2 regions of the Actinoplanes sp. NPDC023801 genome follow, and region 1 is predicted to be linked to the other one. Evidence: riboswitches for the same ligand, from Rfam matches in the RefSeq annotation. Region 1 holds a riboswitch; the other holds the start of a gene.
What was found. Region 1 has a riboswitch for cyclic di-GMP ahead of AB0G04_RS17060 (hypothetical protein). Riboswitches for the same ligand answer to the same signal wherever they lie in the genome.

Region 1 (8,309 bases):
TCCGTTCGATCTGGTCGAGCTCGCCGATCATCCGGTCGACCAGCGACTGACTGCGCCGGGCCAGGCTGAGGAACATGGTGGAGAGGCTGATCCGCAGTGCCGCCTGCTCGGCCGCGACCCGGATGGCCTCCCGGTGCACCATGTTGAAGGCCTCGGCCACCTCACCGAACTCGTCACGGTCGACGACCTCGATCGGGTCCCGGCTGTGCGCGACGATCCGTTCGACACCGCCGTCGCCGAGGCTCTCCACGTCCTGCAGCAGGCTCACCGCCTCGGGCAGGTCCCGGCTGGCCACCGCGAGCGCGCCCTCCCGCAGGCGCCGCACCGACAGCAGCAGTGAGCGGCCCAGGTAGAAGGCGATGGTGACGGTCGCGATCAGGACCACGAGAACCACGATGAACTCGATCGTGGCCAGGCGGGTGGTGGTGGTCCGCTCGTCCTCGGCGAGCGAGACCGCTCGGGACTCCAGTTGGCGCTCGGCGTCACGAAGCATCAGCCCCAGGCCCGCGAAGGCTTCGACGACCTGATCGGGAGCTGCGGCGGACGGGCCGGAGAGTCCGGCCGTCACCTGGTCGGCGCGAGCCACCGTCTCGTCGGCCATGATCGTGTCGATCAGAGCGACCTGGTCACGGGTGGCGACCGCGCGGAAGTCGGTGAGCGCCCGGGCCCGGGTGACCTGCGCGGAGATCAACTCACGCTGGCGGCCGGCGCTCAGGTCGCCGGTGGCACGGGTGACGTACGCCAGCGCCGCCTGTTCCGAGGCGGCGCTCTCCAGCTCCGAGAACGCGGCGACGGCGCGCAGGCTGTCGGCGACCTCGCCGCGTTCGGCGACCTGGCTCAGCAGGTCCTCGTAACCGTTCAGGCCGGCGAGCAGGGCGCTGTACCGCTGGGCCACGTCAGGGAGTGCGCCACCGCCGCGCGCCGCGACCGTGGTCCGGAGCTCGCTCAGCCCGTTCAGCTGTCCGTCGACGGCGGTGAGGCGGATCTCGACCCGCTCGGGTATCGAGGTGATCGCGGCCCGCTCGGTCCGGTAGCGCTCCACCTGGGCGTCCACGGCCTTGGACGCCTCGCGGAATCCGGTCTCGGCGCTGTTCGGTGCACCCAGGAACTGGATGGCGGCCATCCGCTCGTCGTGCAGCAGCCGGTTCAGAGCGGAGAGGTCGGTGCCGAGTTCGGCGAGCTGGGCGACCCGTTCGGCGTCACTCGACTCCTCGCCGACCTCGAGCAGGCGCATCGAGGACACGACAGCGACGGCGACGAGAGGAAGAATCAGCATCCCGGCGAGCCGCGAGCGGAGCCGGGCCTTCCGTGGGCTCCGGAAGCTGCCACGTCGCGCAGCCAGGGCCGAGGATCCCGTGCTCACGACATCTCCTTCGCGGTCGTCACCGCTCCGCACCACCGCTGGAGCCGGCCGAATAAACCTTCTCCAACCGGGCGTCGAGCCCGGTCACCGATCCGGCGACCGGCCTCACCAGCTGGAAAAGGCTGCGGTCCGGCCCCGTCCGGTGCCCGCAGCAGAGCCCGCGCCGTTTCCGGCACGGCGGCGATTTCATCAGAACGCCGGGCCATTTGGGAAGTCTGGATCCTCCTGTAAAAGGCTCCACTGTCCGGGTGATAAGTGCGCGCGAGTACGTCCCGTGGCCGGGCTCCCGGCGTTGACGTGCACGAATACGTCACTCGCAACCGTCCGTGAGGTTGTGATCACCGGGCACCATGGAAATTCCAACCACTATGTGGGAGTTCCGTCCCGAGACCTCGATGAACACGGTGGCAAGCTTTGGCGTGAAACGACGGACTCGCTGTCCGTGCGCGACAGTGTCCACTCCGGACCTTCCCTCTGGCAAGTAGCCCAGAGGTCGTCCGGGAGTCACCGTAAGTAACCGAATTCAGATCGATGCACGTCGATCATAGACGTACACGACTTTAGGACGGCTTAAGAAGGGGGCCCCGGACTGGCGCATGATGCGGAACATTCCGTAACGTGCGCGGCATGGCAATTCGGAGCTGGCTGAAGCTGCTGGCCGCCACCACCACGGCCGCCGCGGTCGTCGGGGCCGGTCAACTCGGCATCGCCTACGGGCTCGGCATGGTGCGGCTCGACCAGACGCTGGAACTCACTCAGCGTGACCAGTGGACAGCACAACTGGCCTGGGTCGCCTGGATCACCATGACCGCGGCCGCGATCGGAGCCGTGGTCGCGACCGGCCTGCGCCCCCGCTGGTCGCCTCGCCCGGTCGGCACCGGCGGCGCCCTCGCCATGGGCCTGGCCGCCGCTCTCGGCTCCCTGGCAGTGCTGCCGCTGACCATGCAGCCGGCCCGTTCCGCCCTGGTCACCGGCGTGCAGCCGGTTCTCGTCATCGGCATCTGCGCGGGCCTCGGTGCCGCCGCCGGAATCTTCGCCGGATGGGCCGCGGCCGCGCGAGCCGTCGCCCGCTGGAGCCTCTGCACCCTGACGGTCGCGGTGTGGGCCGTGGCGCTGATCTCCGTCGCGCCGTCCCTGCTGCCCGGCAAGACCCCGTCCGCGGTACGGCTCGGCGTACTGGAAGGCAGCCTCCTCCCGGCCGCCGTCACCGAGCACACCCCGTTCGTCACCATGCCTGTCATCGCCCTGATCGCCGGCCTCGTCGTCGGCTGGGCCGCCCGCGGCCGGAAGAAGCCGACCCTCGCCATCGCACTGAGCGGCCTCGCCGGCCCGGCGCTGCTGACGGTGGCCTATCTGATCGCCGGACCCGGCTCGGCCTCCGGCTTCGACCTCAACCCGTACTGGGCGGCGATGACCGCCAGCGGCGCCGGAGTCCTCGGCTCGGTCCTGGCCACGATCGCGCGCGGCACCCCCGAAACGGCCCGCTCGCCCGAACCCCAGGCGCCCACCTCCGACCCACCGGCAGACGCACAGCCCGAACCGGCCGCCCCCGTCACGGCATCCGGCCGCGCCACGCTGCCCCGCCGGGACGTGCCCGTGCAGTCCGCGATCGCCCAGGCAGCGGCCACCGCGGCCCGGCGGCCGGAGAACGAACTGCGGCCCTCGGACACCGGCGTCTTCTCGGTGGCGGTGGCCGACCGGCCGCACCCGCTGCAGGACCTGGCCGCCGCGGCGCCGGTACCGGCGCCCGCGTTCCCCAGCACCCCGCCCGCCCCGCCGTCCTCCGGGGCGCCGGCCCCCTCCGAGCCGCGCTTCCCCGGACAGCAACAGCAGCAACCGGCCAAAGCCGGTGGTCTGCGACGCGGATGGCGTACGCGTAAGTCCGCCCCCGAGCCCCCGGCCGCCGCACCCTCCCCCGCGCTGACCGGCGACACCGGCTCGTTCAACGGTTTCGCGACCGCACAGCCCGCGCCCCGCACCGGCATCGACACGGCTGAGCACCCCCGGATCGGCCCGCGGGCACCGCTCACGCCGGAACCGACCCCGATCAGCGCCCCGCTGCCGCAGCCCACCCCGATCACGCCGCCACCCACCGCGCCGGCCGCCCCGAGTCAGAGGCCGGCCCGCGAGGACGACTACGTGAACTGGGTCAACGGCCTCGGCAACTGAACCCCCGCCTGCCGCCCTGCGCCATCGGAGTTCACCCCGTAAACCATCGGCGAACTCCGATGGAACGATGCGATCAGGAGGTACCGCCCCCGGTACCGGGCAGTAACGATGATCGATGTCGGGTACATCCCCGCCCACGACATCGGGAGTCCGATCATGATCACCCGCATCGGCCGGCTCATCTCCGGTCTCGCCCTGATCCTCACCCTCGCCGGCACTGCGCTCGTAGCCCCCGCGATCGTGGCACCGGCAGCCACCGACGCGGCCCAGGCAGCCGCCCACAACAGCTGCACGATCAGCCGCTGCTCCGCGGCACGAACCGCGTTCACCGGCTGGCAGTCCCTCGGCTGGCCCACCACCGCCGGCTGGTACGCCTGGCCCTACGGCAACTACAACTACACCGGCGGCCGTTTCTACAACCGCGAAGGCCAGCTGCCGTCCGCCACCTACGGCGAATACGACGTCTACTCCCGCGCCCGCGGAGCCTCACGGGACGCCTACCGCATCGTGGTCAACCGCAGCACCCGGGTCGCCTACTTCACCCCCGACCACTACGTCACTTTCTACAAGCTTTGAACCTTTCTCTTCCGTACGCGCGGCGGCCGTCCCCTGACGGCCGCCGCGCCGCGTTTCCACCCCGAAATGCGTCGCTGCCCGCCCCCGGAAACCGTCCGGCTACTGCTTAGCACCACGTTCGGGCTCAGGCTGCGAAATCCCGGAACTGCGTCAAGAAATCGAGTCACGAGCACTTAGCTGCCACCTACCTCGTCCGAACACTCATGGCGTAACCAAAACGCGAACGAGCACCGCTCGGCCGTAAAACGCAAACCCGGCGCAAGCCGGGGACGCAAAGCCACAGGGCCCACGGGGCCGGCTGGGCTACCGACCAAGGGGAGACACATATAAATGCGTAACATGATCCAGCTTCTGGGCGGTGTAGCCGTCGCCGGCGTCGTCGCCGCCGGTTCCACCGCCTTCACCGCCGCCGGCGTGACCAGCACCGTCGGGTCCAGCAAGCTTGTCGGCGGAACGGTCACGCAGGCCATCCACGGCGCCAAGATGATCAAGCTTGCCCTGACCACTGCGGCGGCACCGAACTCCAACCGGGTAGAAGGCACAATCACCATGGAGTTGGAGACCGACGCCACCGCCGTTGCTCTCGACGCAACAGATGTAGTGACCGTCGCCCTCACCGGCACGGCCAGCGTCTCCCCCGCGGCGTCGATCGCCAACTGCGCCCAGGGCTCGGGCAAGGTTTGGACCTGCGCCATCACCGGCTACTACACCAACGTAACCGCAATCAACGTGACTGTGGCACCTGCTCCCTGATCTATAGCCGCCCGCCTGGCACCCGCTGAGGGCAGACTTCCTTCAAGTAGGCACTGTCCCCACACGGCCGACGGAGTTGTCATACGCATAAACCGTCGTCTCGTCATGGCCGCCGTCCTCGTGACGGCGGCCATCGGCGCGTGGGCCGTGAACACCGGCCAGGTTTCCTACGTAGTCACCTACGGCATCAGCATGAATCCCGTTTACTATGCCGATGATCTCGTCATTCTCATCCGGTCCGATTCTTATGAGGTCGGCCAGATAGCTGCATACCATGGGAACGACGGGCAGACCGAAGTGCTGCACCGCATCATCGACGGTGACGGCACGAGTGGCTACGTCCTAAAAGGCGACAACAATGATTCGGTCGACGCCGCGAAGCCCACTGCTGACAAGATCATCGGGCGCGCTGTACTGCACATTCCCCAAGGCGGCACCTGGCTGCAACCGCTGCTGAGCCCAACCGGCTTGGGCATGCTGGGCTTCCTGTTCGTAAGCGGTGGCGCGGTAGGCATCAAAAGCCGCCGGGACATCCCACGCGGTCGCCGCAGGAAGAGAGTGAAGGGCATGTCTGGCGGAGGTGGCTCCTGGGCTACTGCGGCGGCCGTGTTCAAGGCGGTCAGCCGCCTTCATCCCGCCCTCCGGATGCTGGCCGTCACCACCGCTGTCTGCAGTGTCGTCGGACTCGCCCTCGGTGTACTGGGCTGGATGAAGCCGACCACCGAGAGCGTGAGCCGCTCCGGCAGAACCGGCGAGTCGATGACGTTCGCCTACACCGCTGAGGTTCCTCGCTCGGCCGCCTACGACGGCACCACGGTCCACTCCCCGGATCCGGTCTTCCGAAAGCTGGCCAACGTCGTAGATCTGCACATGAACTACCGGGGTGAGCCGGGCCGCATCGAGATATCGGCTCGCCTGTCCTCGCAGAACGGCTGGCACAAAACTCTTGTTCTGTCCCAGCCGAAACAGTTCACCACCGACAGATACACCGGCAAAATCCAATTAGATCTGCCCTCGCTTGATCAACTCGTCGCGGAGGCCGGCAAGGCGATCGGCGTTGACATGGGTCCCACCACCCTCGCGATCACCGCCCGGGTCCGTCACGGGGACGGGAGCACGTTCGAGCCGCAGGTCTCCTTCAGTCTCGCTCCGCTCCAGTTCACTCTCGTCGGCAGCCCGGAAGCACTGGCCGTGGACAGGTCCAGCACGCCCGCGGGCACCTCGGTTCAGGACCGGCGGATCGGCGCTTTCGGCTACTACCCGCTGACCGCGGCCGAGGCCCGGAAGTACGCCGTCTACCTGATCCTCGTGGCCCTGATCGGCGCCGGAATCGTCGCCTGGATGGCGCTGGGTCATGTCCCGCTGCGGACCCGCACCCAGATCCAGCGCCGCTACCCACACCTGATCGTCCCGGTCGAGCCGATGGCCAGTCCGCCCGGCAAGCCCGTCGTCACAGTCGACACGTTCCCGGCTCTCGTGAAGCTCGCCGAGAAGTACGGGCAGATGATCCTCACCTGGACCCGCCCGGACGGCGCCGACGATTTCGTGGTCCGCGACGAGGGCATCCTCTACCGGTACCGGATCGACCCGAACGTCACCGCCTCCAAAGCGGCCCCGGCAGGAGCAGCACCCGAGCCGGCAGTGGCAGGCCGTCCCCGAACTGCGCAACCGGCTCCCGACAACGCGCCGGTCATGGGACTGCTGCCCGTCGCCGAGCACCAAGCGGAGGTCGGCACCGAAAAGATCGGAGCCACGACCACAGGTATCGAAGGCACGACCACAGGTCATGAGGCCCCGACCGCGGACACGGAGCCGCTCGCGAAGAAGCCGACTCCCCGGAAACGCGCCGCCACAACTACGGCAACCAAGACCGCAGCCACCAAGACCGCAGCAGCGAAGGCCCCCGCGTCCAAGACACCCGGAACCAGGACTCCCACGAAGCGCACCCGCGCAACAGCGAAGCCGTCCCAGCCCTCAGCATTCACAAGCGATAACCCGGCGCTGGCAGCTGATCTCGGATCGGAAGGCCGGACAACCGAAACCCCGGCCCCGGCTCACAACCGGCTCGCCGCATCCCGCGAAGCCGCAGCCACCACAAGCAAGCAGCCCTCCGCTCCCGGCGAAGCAACCGCCGCTGAAGACAGCGCGACGAAGACGACCTCCATAGACGGGATGAAGGCTGCGGACGAGGCAGCCGCCGCCAACCGGGTGGCCGACGCGGACGAGGCGAAGGCCGCAGACCAGGCGACCGCCACGGATGGGATCAACGCCGCGGACGGCGTCAATGCCGAAACGCAAGCGCAGGTTGGCAAAGCTGAGCAGCCCATCGGGGAGGCGGAGTCGGCCACCAAGGCGGACCAGACCGCTGAGACCGGCCAGGCCCCCGAAGAGCAAACAGAAGCCCAGCAGCCGGTCAAGAACCAGAAGGCCTCCAGCCGCCGCAAGTCCCGGTCGAGGCGCACCCGGCAACCTGCCAGTCCCGAACCGGCCACTGCCTCCACCACCGAGGCCCGTGAAGCCATGGAGGACCTGGCCGGACGCAATACCCCGATGACGACGCCCGAGCCAGGAAGCCCGACGACGCCCGAGCCGGGCAGCCCGACGACCCAGCCAGGCAGCGCCGACTCGTCCGGCGCCGAAGTCAAGCCGGTCCCGTGGCCCGAGGCGGGCCCCGGGTCACAGCCGGACCCGCCGACGCACAACCGGGAGCCGTTCTACGACTTCCTACCGGTGGCGAAACGCGCCGCCGCCAACGATGTGGACGACATCGACGAACCGGATGCATGACCGCGTCCTTCGACCCGGCCATCCTGACAGGTCAGCGTCACCCCCGCGTAGATCTTGTGACGATGCGCCGTCGCGACAGCCCCAACCTCCCGCAATCGCCTCGAGGGGAGGCGCGGCCGGCGCGCACAGCAGCGACCTTGTGAGGATGTGCCGTTGCGGCAGTCTCCACCTCACAAGATCGCCCGCAAAGAGCGGCGCCGTGCGCGACGGGGAGCGGTCAGGCGGTGGGGGTGACCGGCAGGTACACGCGGCCTCCGGCGTCGACGAACTCTTCCGACTTGGCCTTCATGCCGGCCGCCCGGATCTCGTGGCTGATCTTCATGGAGCAGAACTTCGGGCCGCACATGGAGCAGAAGTGCGCCGTCTTGGCGGGCGCCGCCGGCAGTGTCTCGTCGTGATACGCGCGAGCGGTGTCAGGGTCGAGGGCCAGCTCGAACTGGTCCTCCCACCGGAAGTCGAACCGGGCCCTGGAGAGGGCGTCGTCCCACTCCTGAGCGCCCGGGTGCCCCTTGGCGATGTCCGCCGCGTGCGCCGCGATCTTGTAAGCGATCATGCCTGCCTTGACGTCTTCCTTGTTCGGCAGCCCGAGGTGTTCCTTGGGGGTGACGTAGCAGAGCATCGCGGTACCGAACCAGCCGATCATCGCGGCGCCGATGGCGGA
Region 2 (8,309 bases), on a different contig from region 1:
AGGCCTTCGGTATCCCCGTCACGTTCCAGCCGGGTCAGGTCACGGCCACCGCTGAGATCATGACGAACCAGGACGGCATCTTCGAGCACGACAGCGAGACGGTGCACGTACGGATCACGAATCCGGGCTCGGCAGTTCTGGGATCGGCGAGCTCGTACGGCAAGATCATCGATCCGGCGTTGAAGATCGGCACCATGTCGGTCGACGAGAACGCGAGTCGTGAAGCGGTCGTCGACATGGTTCTCAACGTCCCGCTGGACACGCGCCTGCAGGCCGGCTACGAGCTGTTGCTGGGATCCGCGAGCACCAACGTGTTCACGCCGATCTCGTCCGGCACGCTGACCTACGAGCCCGGCCAGACGAACCGGCAGATCTCCGGGCCGCTGCCCGGTGACTACAACGCCGGCGCACCCGACCGGATGCTGAAGGTCCGGTTGTACAACCTGTTCACCGACTCGGGACTGCCGGTCATGGGTACCGGCGAGCACTCGTCCGTGCTCGGTGGGTCCGGCGATCCGGGCTCCGTGCCCACGGTCCGGATCTCCGAACCCGGCACCGCCCTGGAAGGGCGCCCGCTCCGGTTCCCGCTGACCCTCGACCGCCCGAGCAGCAGTCCGATCACCGTGCGGATCTCCACCGGCGCGGGTACGGCCACTCCCGGCGCCGACTATGCCGAGGCCTTCGACATGCCCGTCACGTTCCAGCCGGGTCAGGTCACGGCCACCGCCGACATCATGACGAACCAGGACGGCTTCTTCGAGCACGACAGCGAGACCGTCAACGCGCGGATCACGGATCCGGGATCCGCCGCCCTGGGTTCGCCGCCCAGCTCGTACGGCCGGATCGTCGATCCGGTGTTGAAGATCGGCACCATGTCGATCGACGAGAACGCGAGCCGCGACGCCGTCGTCGACTTGGCCCTCAACGTCGCTCTGGACACGCGGCTGCAGGCCGGCTACGAACTGTCGCTGGGTTCCGCGAGCACGGGCGTGTTCACCCCGCTCTCGTCCGGAGTGCTGTTCTACGAGCCCGGGCAGACCAGCCTGCAGATCTCGGCGCCGCTGCCCTTCGACTTCAACGCCGCCGCCCCAGGCAAGATGCTCAAAGTGCGGCTGTACAACCTGTACACCGACAACGGGCTGCAGGTCATGGGCACCGGCGAGCACTCCGCCATGATCGGCGGAACCGGTGGTACGCCGACGATCGCGTCGGTCACCTCCCTGCCGCAGAGCGAGGGCGACGGCTCGGCGCAGGTCACGTTCACGGTGCAGCTGAGCGGTCCGGCGGCCGGGCCGGTCACGCTTGACGTGTCCGCTCTGGACGACAGTGCGGTCCGCTGGGGTTCGGGTCCCGGCAGCAACGACTTCTCCGTACCCGCCGAGGTCTTCATCCCGGAAGGCCAGACCCAGGGAAACTTCACGGTGACCGTCAACGGTGACGGGGTCTTCGAACCGGACGAGCAGGCGTGGATCACCGTGACGCCGCGGCCGGGCGACCCGAACGTGACCGGCCCGATGCAGCAGTCGATGCTGAAGATCTACAACGACGACGCCGCTCCGGCGCTGACCTTCGGCGGCTTCGACCTGACCGAGGGCGCCGGCGGAGGGCTCTGGTTCGACGTCGCCGGCGTGACCCAGAATCCGCTGCCCTGGACGGCCACGGTCCGCGGCGCCTCGGACGGCAGCTCCGACCCGGCCGAGCCGAACGACTTCGAGGGCGGCGCTCTCGTGCTGTCGGGCACCCTGCAGCCCTACGCGACCCGCATCGATCTGGGCTCGGCCGGCATTCCGGCGGACTCCGCCGACGAGTACGACGAGACGATCGAGGCGTCCGTCGAGGTCGGCGGGCAAGCGCCGGTCACCGGCTACGGCCTCATCCGTGACTCGTACTCGAACATGCCGCCCCGCCTGCGGGTGCCGGACCAGACGACGGTGATCGAGGGGGAGGTGGCGGACCTGCCGGTCGAGCTGGACTTCAGCTCGGTGCCCGGCAACACCGCCACCAGCACCGAGAAGCTGGTCACCGTCGACCACACCACCACCGGCGGTACGGCCACCGCCGGCACCGACTTCACCGGAGCGTCCGGCACGCTCGTCTTCACGCCACCGTCCACCAGCCAGGCCGTCACCGTCGCGACGCTTGCCGACACGACGGCCGAGAACGACGAGACGCTGTCGGTCAACCTGTCGAACCCGTCGAACGCGGAGCTCGGCGGATCGCCGGCCACCGTGACCATCAAGGGTGACAACGCCGCGGACTTTCAGGTGCAGCCGGACGTCACGGCGACTGAGGGACAGGGTTCCGTCGCGGTCACCGTCTCGCTGGCCCGGGTCGCGGCCGGCCCGGTCGACTTCACGATCAGCACCGGCGACGACACCGCCCGGCGCGGGCAGACCGGTCCGGGCGGCGACGACTACGGGTCGCCGCCGCCGACCCTCACCATCCCGCAGGGGCAGACGTCCGCCACCGTCACGGTGCCGATCGTCGACGACCAGGTCTACGAGGAGACGGAGTCCGCGAAGATCACGGTGGCCCTGGCCTCCGGCGAGACGGATGCCACCGGGCCGGCCCAGTCCGGCGTGCTGACGATCACCGACGACGACCCGGCTCCCACCATCACCCTGAACTCGGTGAACGCCACCGAGGGCGGCACCGTCGACGTGATGGCGACCCCGTCCGGAGTGGCCGAGGACCCGGTCGGCTTCCAGCTCGGCCTCACCACCGGTGGCCCTCGCAACGACCCGGCCGAGAGCGAGGACTACATCGACAGCGGCGCGCCGGCCGTCCTGCCCGGCGGCAGCACCGGCCCGGTCCTGCTGCGGTCGATCCCGCTGGCCGCCGACACCGCCGACGAACTGACCGAGTCGTTCACGGTGACCGCCACCAGTCAGGGGACACCCGCCGCGACGTCAGTCTCGGCCGTCTACGGCATCCTCGACGATCCGAACGACCTGCCGCCGTCCGCTGTCGTCCTTCCCGCGAACGTACGCGAGGAACTGGGCTACGCCGAGGTGCCGGTGGCGCTCGAGTTCACCGGAGGCAACGGCGCCACCCGTACCGACCAGCCCGTCACGGTCTACTTCGAGGTGGTGCCCGGCACCGCCACCAGCGCCGACATCGGCACACCGGCCGGCAACCAGCTGTTCTTCCCGCCCGGCCAGAACTACGCCGTCATCCGGGTGCCGATCGAGAACGACCGGCGCCGGGAGCCCGACGAGGCCTTCGAGGTCCGGCTCGTCGCTGTCGAGCCGTTCGGCAGCAGCATCGCCCGTGCCAGCAGCGACGTCGTCATCGTCGACGACGACCAGAACCTGCCGGTGCCGTCGTTCACCGTCAGCGGTGACGTCACCGCCCGGGAGGGCGACAGCTCGGCGACGCTGACGGTCACCCTGAGCGAACCGGCGCAGGGCGACGTCGACCTGGTCGTCGAGGCGCAGCCGGGCACCGCCACGCCGGACGACTACGGGCCGCCGGCCGCGAGTCTGCGGATCCCCGAGGGCAGTGTGAGCGGTTCGATCACCGTTCCGATCCAGCAGGACACGGTGTACGAGGGCGACGAGACCGCCCGCATCGCGGTGTCACTGGCCGCCGGCGAACTGGACGCGGCCGGCAAGGTCCAGGAGGGGCGGCTGTTCATCACCGACGACGACCGGGCGCCCACCATCACCCTCGACCCGACCGCGGGCACCGTCGACGAGGGCGACACGATCGAACTGTCCGGCACCGTGACCGGAACCGCCCAGCGCGACTTCGAGATCAGTACCGCGGCCGCCGCCGGGATCGCCGCCGACGGCGAGGACGCCGGTCCCGACGACTTCGAACTGGACCGGGTCACGGTCACCGTGCCCGGTGGTACTCCGGCCGGCGCCAGGTTCCGCGTCGGCACGATCGAGTTCCTCGACGACGCCGTCGACGAGAACACCGAGACGGCGACCGTGTCACTGGCCGGCGGGAGCCGTACCTTCCGCATCAACGACGACCCGGACGACACGCCGCCGGCCGTCTCGATCACCGACGCGTCCGTCGGCGAGAGCGCGGGCACCGTCCGGCTCAACGTGTCGCTGCAGTTCACCGGGGGTGCCGTCAGCACTTCGCGCACCGTCACCGTGCCCTGGTCGACGGTGGACGGCACGGCCGACGCGGGCAAGGACTACACCAGATCAGCCGGTACGGTGACGTTCACACCGCAGTCGGAGACGGCCACCATCAGCGTCCCGATCCTGCCGGACACCAAGGACGAGGCCGACCAGACCTTCACCGTGCGACTCGGCACCCCGTCGCCGGCCGACGCCAGACTGGCCGCCGCCGAGGCCGAGGTCGTCCTCGAGGACGACGACAAGCCCAAGCCGCCGACCGTGACCGCGCCCGCCACCAGCACCGGCGAGGGACGGATCACGATCACCGGCACCGCGGCCCCCGGTACCAGGGTGGAGCTGCTCACCGCTCAGGGCGTCTCTGGCGGGACGTTCAAGGTGGCCGCCACCACCACGGCCGACGACGACGGCGCCTACTCGTTCAGGCCCAACTTCACCAAGGGCTACCGGGTGCAGGTCCGGGCCGCCGGACTGACGTCGCCGGTCCGCACCATCCAGGTCCGCCAGGACGTGGAGCTGGCGGTGGCCTCCAACGCCAAGGGCGCCGCGACCCTCACGGTCACCGGCGATCCCGGCGAACCGGGGCAGAAGGTCACAATCCAGCGTCAGGTCAAGGGCGGCTGGGACGAGATCGAGGACGGCAAGCTGGGTACGAACGGCAAGTTCACCACCACGGTGCGTTCCCTGAAAGCCGGCAACCATGTGTTCCGGGCCGTGATCTCCGCGACACCGGCACTGGGCATCACCGCCGGGACCTCACCGGCCCGATCGGTGCGGGTGAAATAGCACCGAACAGCCAGGGAAGGGCGGTCCGATGGGGCCGCCCTTCCGCCGTTTCCCGGGACGGGACGTTTCGCCGCGGGTACAGTTCGCCGCTGGTCAGGGTGCTTTCGCGGGGTTGCCAGCCTTCGCGTCAAGGCGGAATCCCGGCTATGTGAAGGACTTTCTACCGAAAAACCCGTTCCGCCGCTAACAGGGCGATACGCCGGTTAGATTGCAGTTGGCGCCGCCCCACGCGGATCTTCGCATCCGGTGTTTGCGCTGCTGAGGGCCGGTCAAGACCGGCACCCCCAACCGCCCTAGGTGCGGTACCCGAACAGGCAAACCCGTCGCGAGACGGGGACGCAAAGCCAGGGGCCTCCCCGCTGGAGGTAGCCCAGCCGCCGAAGGAGACAGGAAGAGAATGCGTCATCGACCCATCCAAGCGGCGCCGCGAGAGCGGGTGCCGTTCACGCTCTGGGGACCAAAGCGAATCCGGCATGCCCTGGCCACCGCCACCGCCGCCGCCATCGGCCTGGTCCCCGCAGTTTTCGTCGCCTCACCCGCCTACGCGGCGGCCAACGATTACCTGACCATCACGGCGACCTCCAACTGGGAGGGCGGTCCGCTCTCCTACAAGTTGAGCTACACCGGAACCGTCGAAGCGAAGTTCGAGATCACCTTCGCCGGGACCGCGACAGGTGCTGTCGTCCCGGACGCGTCTGTCACGAACAAGGACTTCGGCAACCTTTACGGTCCCAGGGATCTCAACGCGGACAACGACACCGCCGACGCCGGAGAAGCTGAGGCGCCCTCCGTGGTTACCTTCCCGGCGTCCAGCACGTCATCGCCGACCACCATTACGGTCTCCGTGCCAACGGTCGCTGACGGCGACACCAGCGATGAGACCGTCATCCTTCGGGCGACGAACATCGACTTCGGTGCTGACGATGATGGTGACGCCACCTACAAGGAAGCCACCGCCACGATTTGGGGCGCGCCTGCCAACCAGCCGACGCTGACCCTGTCCGTTCCCGCGACGGTTCCGGAGAGCCAGGGCACGGTTCCGATCGTCGCGAGCCTGTCGGGCATCCTCCAGAACGACATCACGGTTCCCATCGCAGCCGCGGGTACTTCGACCACGCTGCTCGGCGCGACCGTCTCGGGGGCTGTCACCACCGGTGGTGTCACCCGGGACTTCACTGCTCTGGCAGCGGACGCGACGATCACCATCCCGGCCGGTCAGCTCACCGCGGCGGTCAATCTCGCTATCAACGACGACATCGTCGATGAACCGGACCTTCAGTACATCCGGCTGACCACCACGGGCCCGGCGGTGTCCGGTGTCGTCGCCGGCGCACCCGCCACGGCGGACCTGGCCATCGAGGACAACGACGCCGCGCCGACGGTCAGCATCGACAACGCGCCGGCCGTCAACGAAGGTGGCAACGCCAGCTTCCCGATCAGGCTCTCCGGCCTCTCGGAGAAGACCCTCAAGGTCGACTTCACCGCCTCGGCGGGTACCGACACCGCCACCGCCCGAGGCGCCGCGACCACGGACTTCACCGCGGGCACCTCGACGGTCACGTTCGACCCGCTGAGCCAGACGGTCTACAAGACCGTGGCGGTCGGCGGCGACTCGATCGTGGAGGGTACCGAGACCTTCAAAGCGGCTCTGAGCGTCACGCCGTCGGTGACAGGACCCGCGGTCGCGGCAGCGCTGGGCACGACGACAACGGCGATCGGCACGATCAGGGATGTCGAGACGCTACCGACCCTCGAGGTCACCGACCTCACCTCCGCTACGCCGGGCACCGTCGATGTCTTCTACGACGAGGGTGCCTCCGGGGACTCCGCGAAGTTGGTCCAGGTCAAGGTCGACGTCAGCGGCACCACAAGGGAGACTCCGCTCAAGCTCGACTACGCGTTCACCGGCGGTACCGCCACGAACGGCACCGACTACCGGGGCACGAACGGCACCATCACCATCCCGACCACCGAGACCGGCACGGCGGGCATCGTCACCGTCAACATCCCGGTGACGATCGTCGGTGACACGACCTACGAGGGGACCACGTACGGATCCGGCCGGGCCGAGTCCTTCGATCTGGTTCTGAGCAGCTCGAACGCGACCATCGACCCCGCGGATCTCGGTACGCAGACGGTCTACATCGTCGAGGGCGCGGACGACTCGAAGGCGACGTGGACCACCTCGGACGTCGCGGTGGTCGAGGGTAACGAGGGCGTCACGACGGTCAAGGTGCCGGTCGCGCTGAGCGCGCCGGTCGGCACGGACACCGTCCTCACCCCCGTTTTCGGTCAGACGCCGGGCAGCGCCACCGAGACCGGTGTCAACGCCGGCGCCACGGTCGGAGACAACGACTTCGACCTGCCGACCGCCAACACGGTGACCATCAAGGCCGGTCAGACGACCGGAACGGTCGAGATCCCCATCAACGGGGACGCCGTCTACGAACGTGACGAAGCGTTCGTCGTCGACTTCACGGTCGCCGGCACCTCGGTAGAGGCGGGGCTGACCGCGGACGTCCAGCACAGCGCGCGCGTCACCATCTCCAACGACGACGCGAAGCCGACGGTGAAGATCAACGAGATCGCCGGCGCTGAGGGCACGACCGTCCGGGTCGTGGGAACACTCACCGGAGTCTCCGCATACCCCTATTCGCTGGGCCTCACGGTTGCCGGCACCGGGGACAACCCCGCGACCCCGGGGAAGGACTTCGAGGTTCCGGCGACGCTCGCCACCACCAGGATCGACATCGCCAAGGGGCAGACCGCGTTCGCCGACTCGAGGCTGGCAGAGTTCTACCTGCTGCCGGACGATGTCGACGAGCCCACCGAGACCTTCGGTGTCACCGTCTCTGAGACGAGTGCCGCGCCGCAGGGCTTCGCCTCGACGACCGGCAACTTCCGGATCACGGACGACCCGGCGGACCTGCCGCCGGCGGCCTCGGTCCAGGACGAGTCGATCGGTGAGTGGGAGCAGTCGGTCGACGTCGACGTCACGTTCGCCTTCGACGAGAACACCAAGGAGACCTCGCAGACTGTCACCATCCCGTGGCAGACCTCCGACGGCTCCGCCAAGGCGGGCGAGGACTACCAGTTCACCAAGGGTGTCATCACCCTCAAGCCGGGCGACCTGACCGCCAAGGTCAACATCCCGGTGATCAACGACAAGATGAAGGAGGGCGACGAGAACTTCTACGTCAAGCTCCTCAGCGCGTCGCCGACCGGTGCCTCGATCGCCCGGGGTGTCGGCGAGGTCATCATCAAGTCGGAGGACAAGGCCGACGCGGTCACGCCGACGCTGACCGTCTCCGGTCCGGCCAAGGGTGTCGGCCTGGCGACCTTCCGCGGCACCGCGGCTCCGAACACGACGGTCGAGCTGTGGGGCGCTCCGCTCCCGGAGACCAACCCGGCGAACTTCAAGTACCTGTC

Region 2: linked by a shared signal. The riboswitch ahead of AB0G04_RS29340 (Calx-beta domain-containing protein) and the one ahead of AB0G04_RS17060 (hypothetical protein) in region 1 are both predicted to bind cyclic di-GMP.

Annotation. Positions count from the first base shown of each region.
Region 1 covers NZ_JBFAAI010000008.1:110,023-118,331, forward strand. Annotated here, with positions in the region: gene AB0G04_RS17045 (nitrate- and nitrite sensing domain-containing protein) at 1-1,363, opposite strand, end outside; gene AB0G04_RS17050 (hypothetical protein) at 1,991-3,532, shown strand; gene AB0G04_RS17055 (ribonuclease domain-containing protein) at 3,641-4,108, shown strand; cyclic di-GMP riboswitch class I at 4,345-4,419, shown strand; gene AB0G04_RS17060 (hypothetical protein) at 4,448-4,861, shown strand; gene AB0G04_RS17065 (DUF5305 family protein) at 4,967-7,648, shown strand; gene thiC (phosphomethylpyrimidine synthase ThiC) at 7,866-8,309, opposite strand, start outside.
Region 2 covers NZ_JBFAAI010000019.1:59,176-67,484, reverse strand. Annotated here, with positions in the region: gene AB0G04_RS29345 (Calx-beta domain-containing protein) at 1-4,880, shown strand, start outside; cyclic di-GMP riboswitch class I at 5,184-5,262, shown strand; gene AB0G04_RS29340 (Calx-beta domain-containing protein) at 5,278-8,309, shown strand, end outside.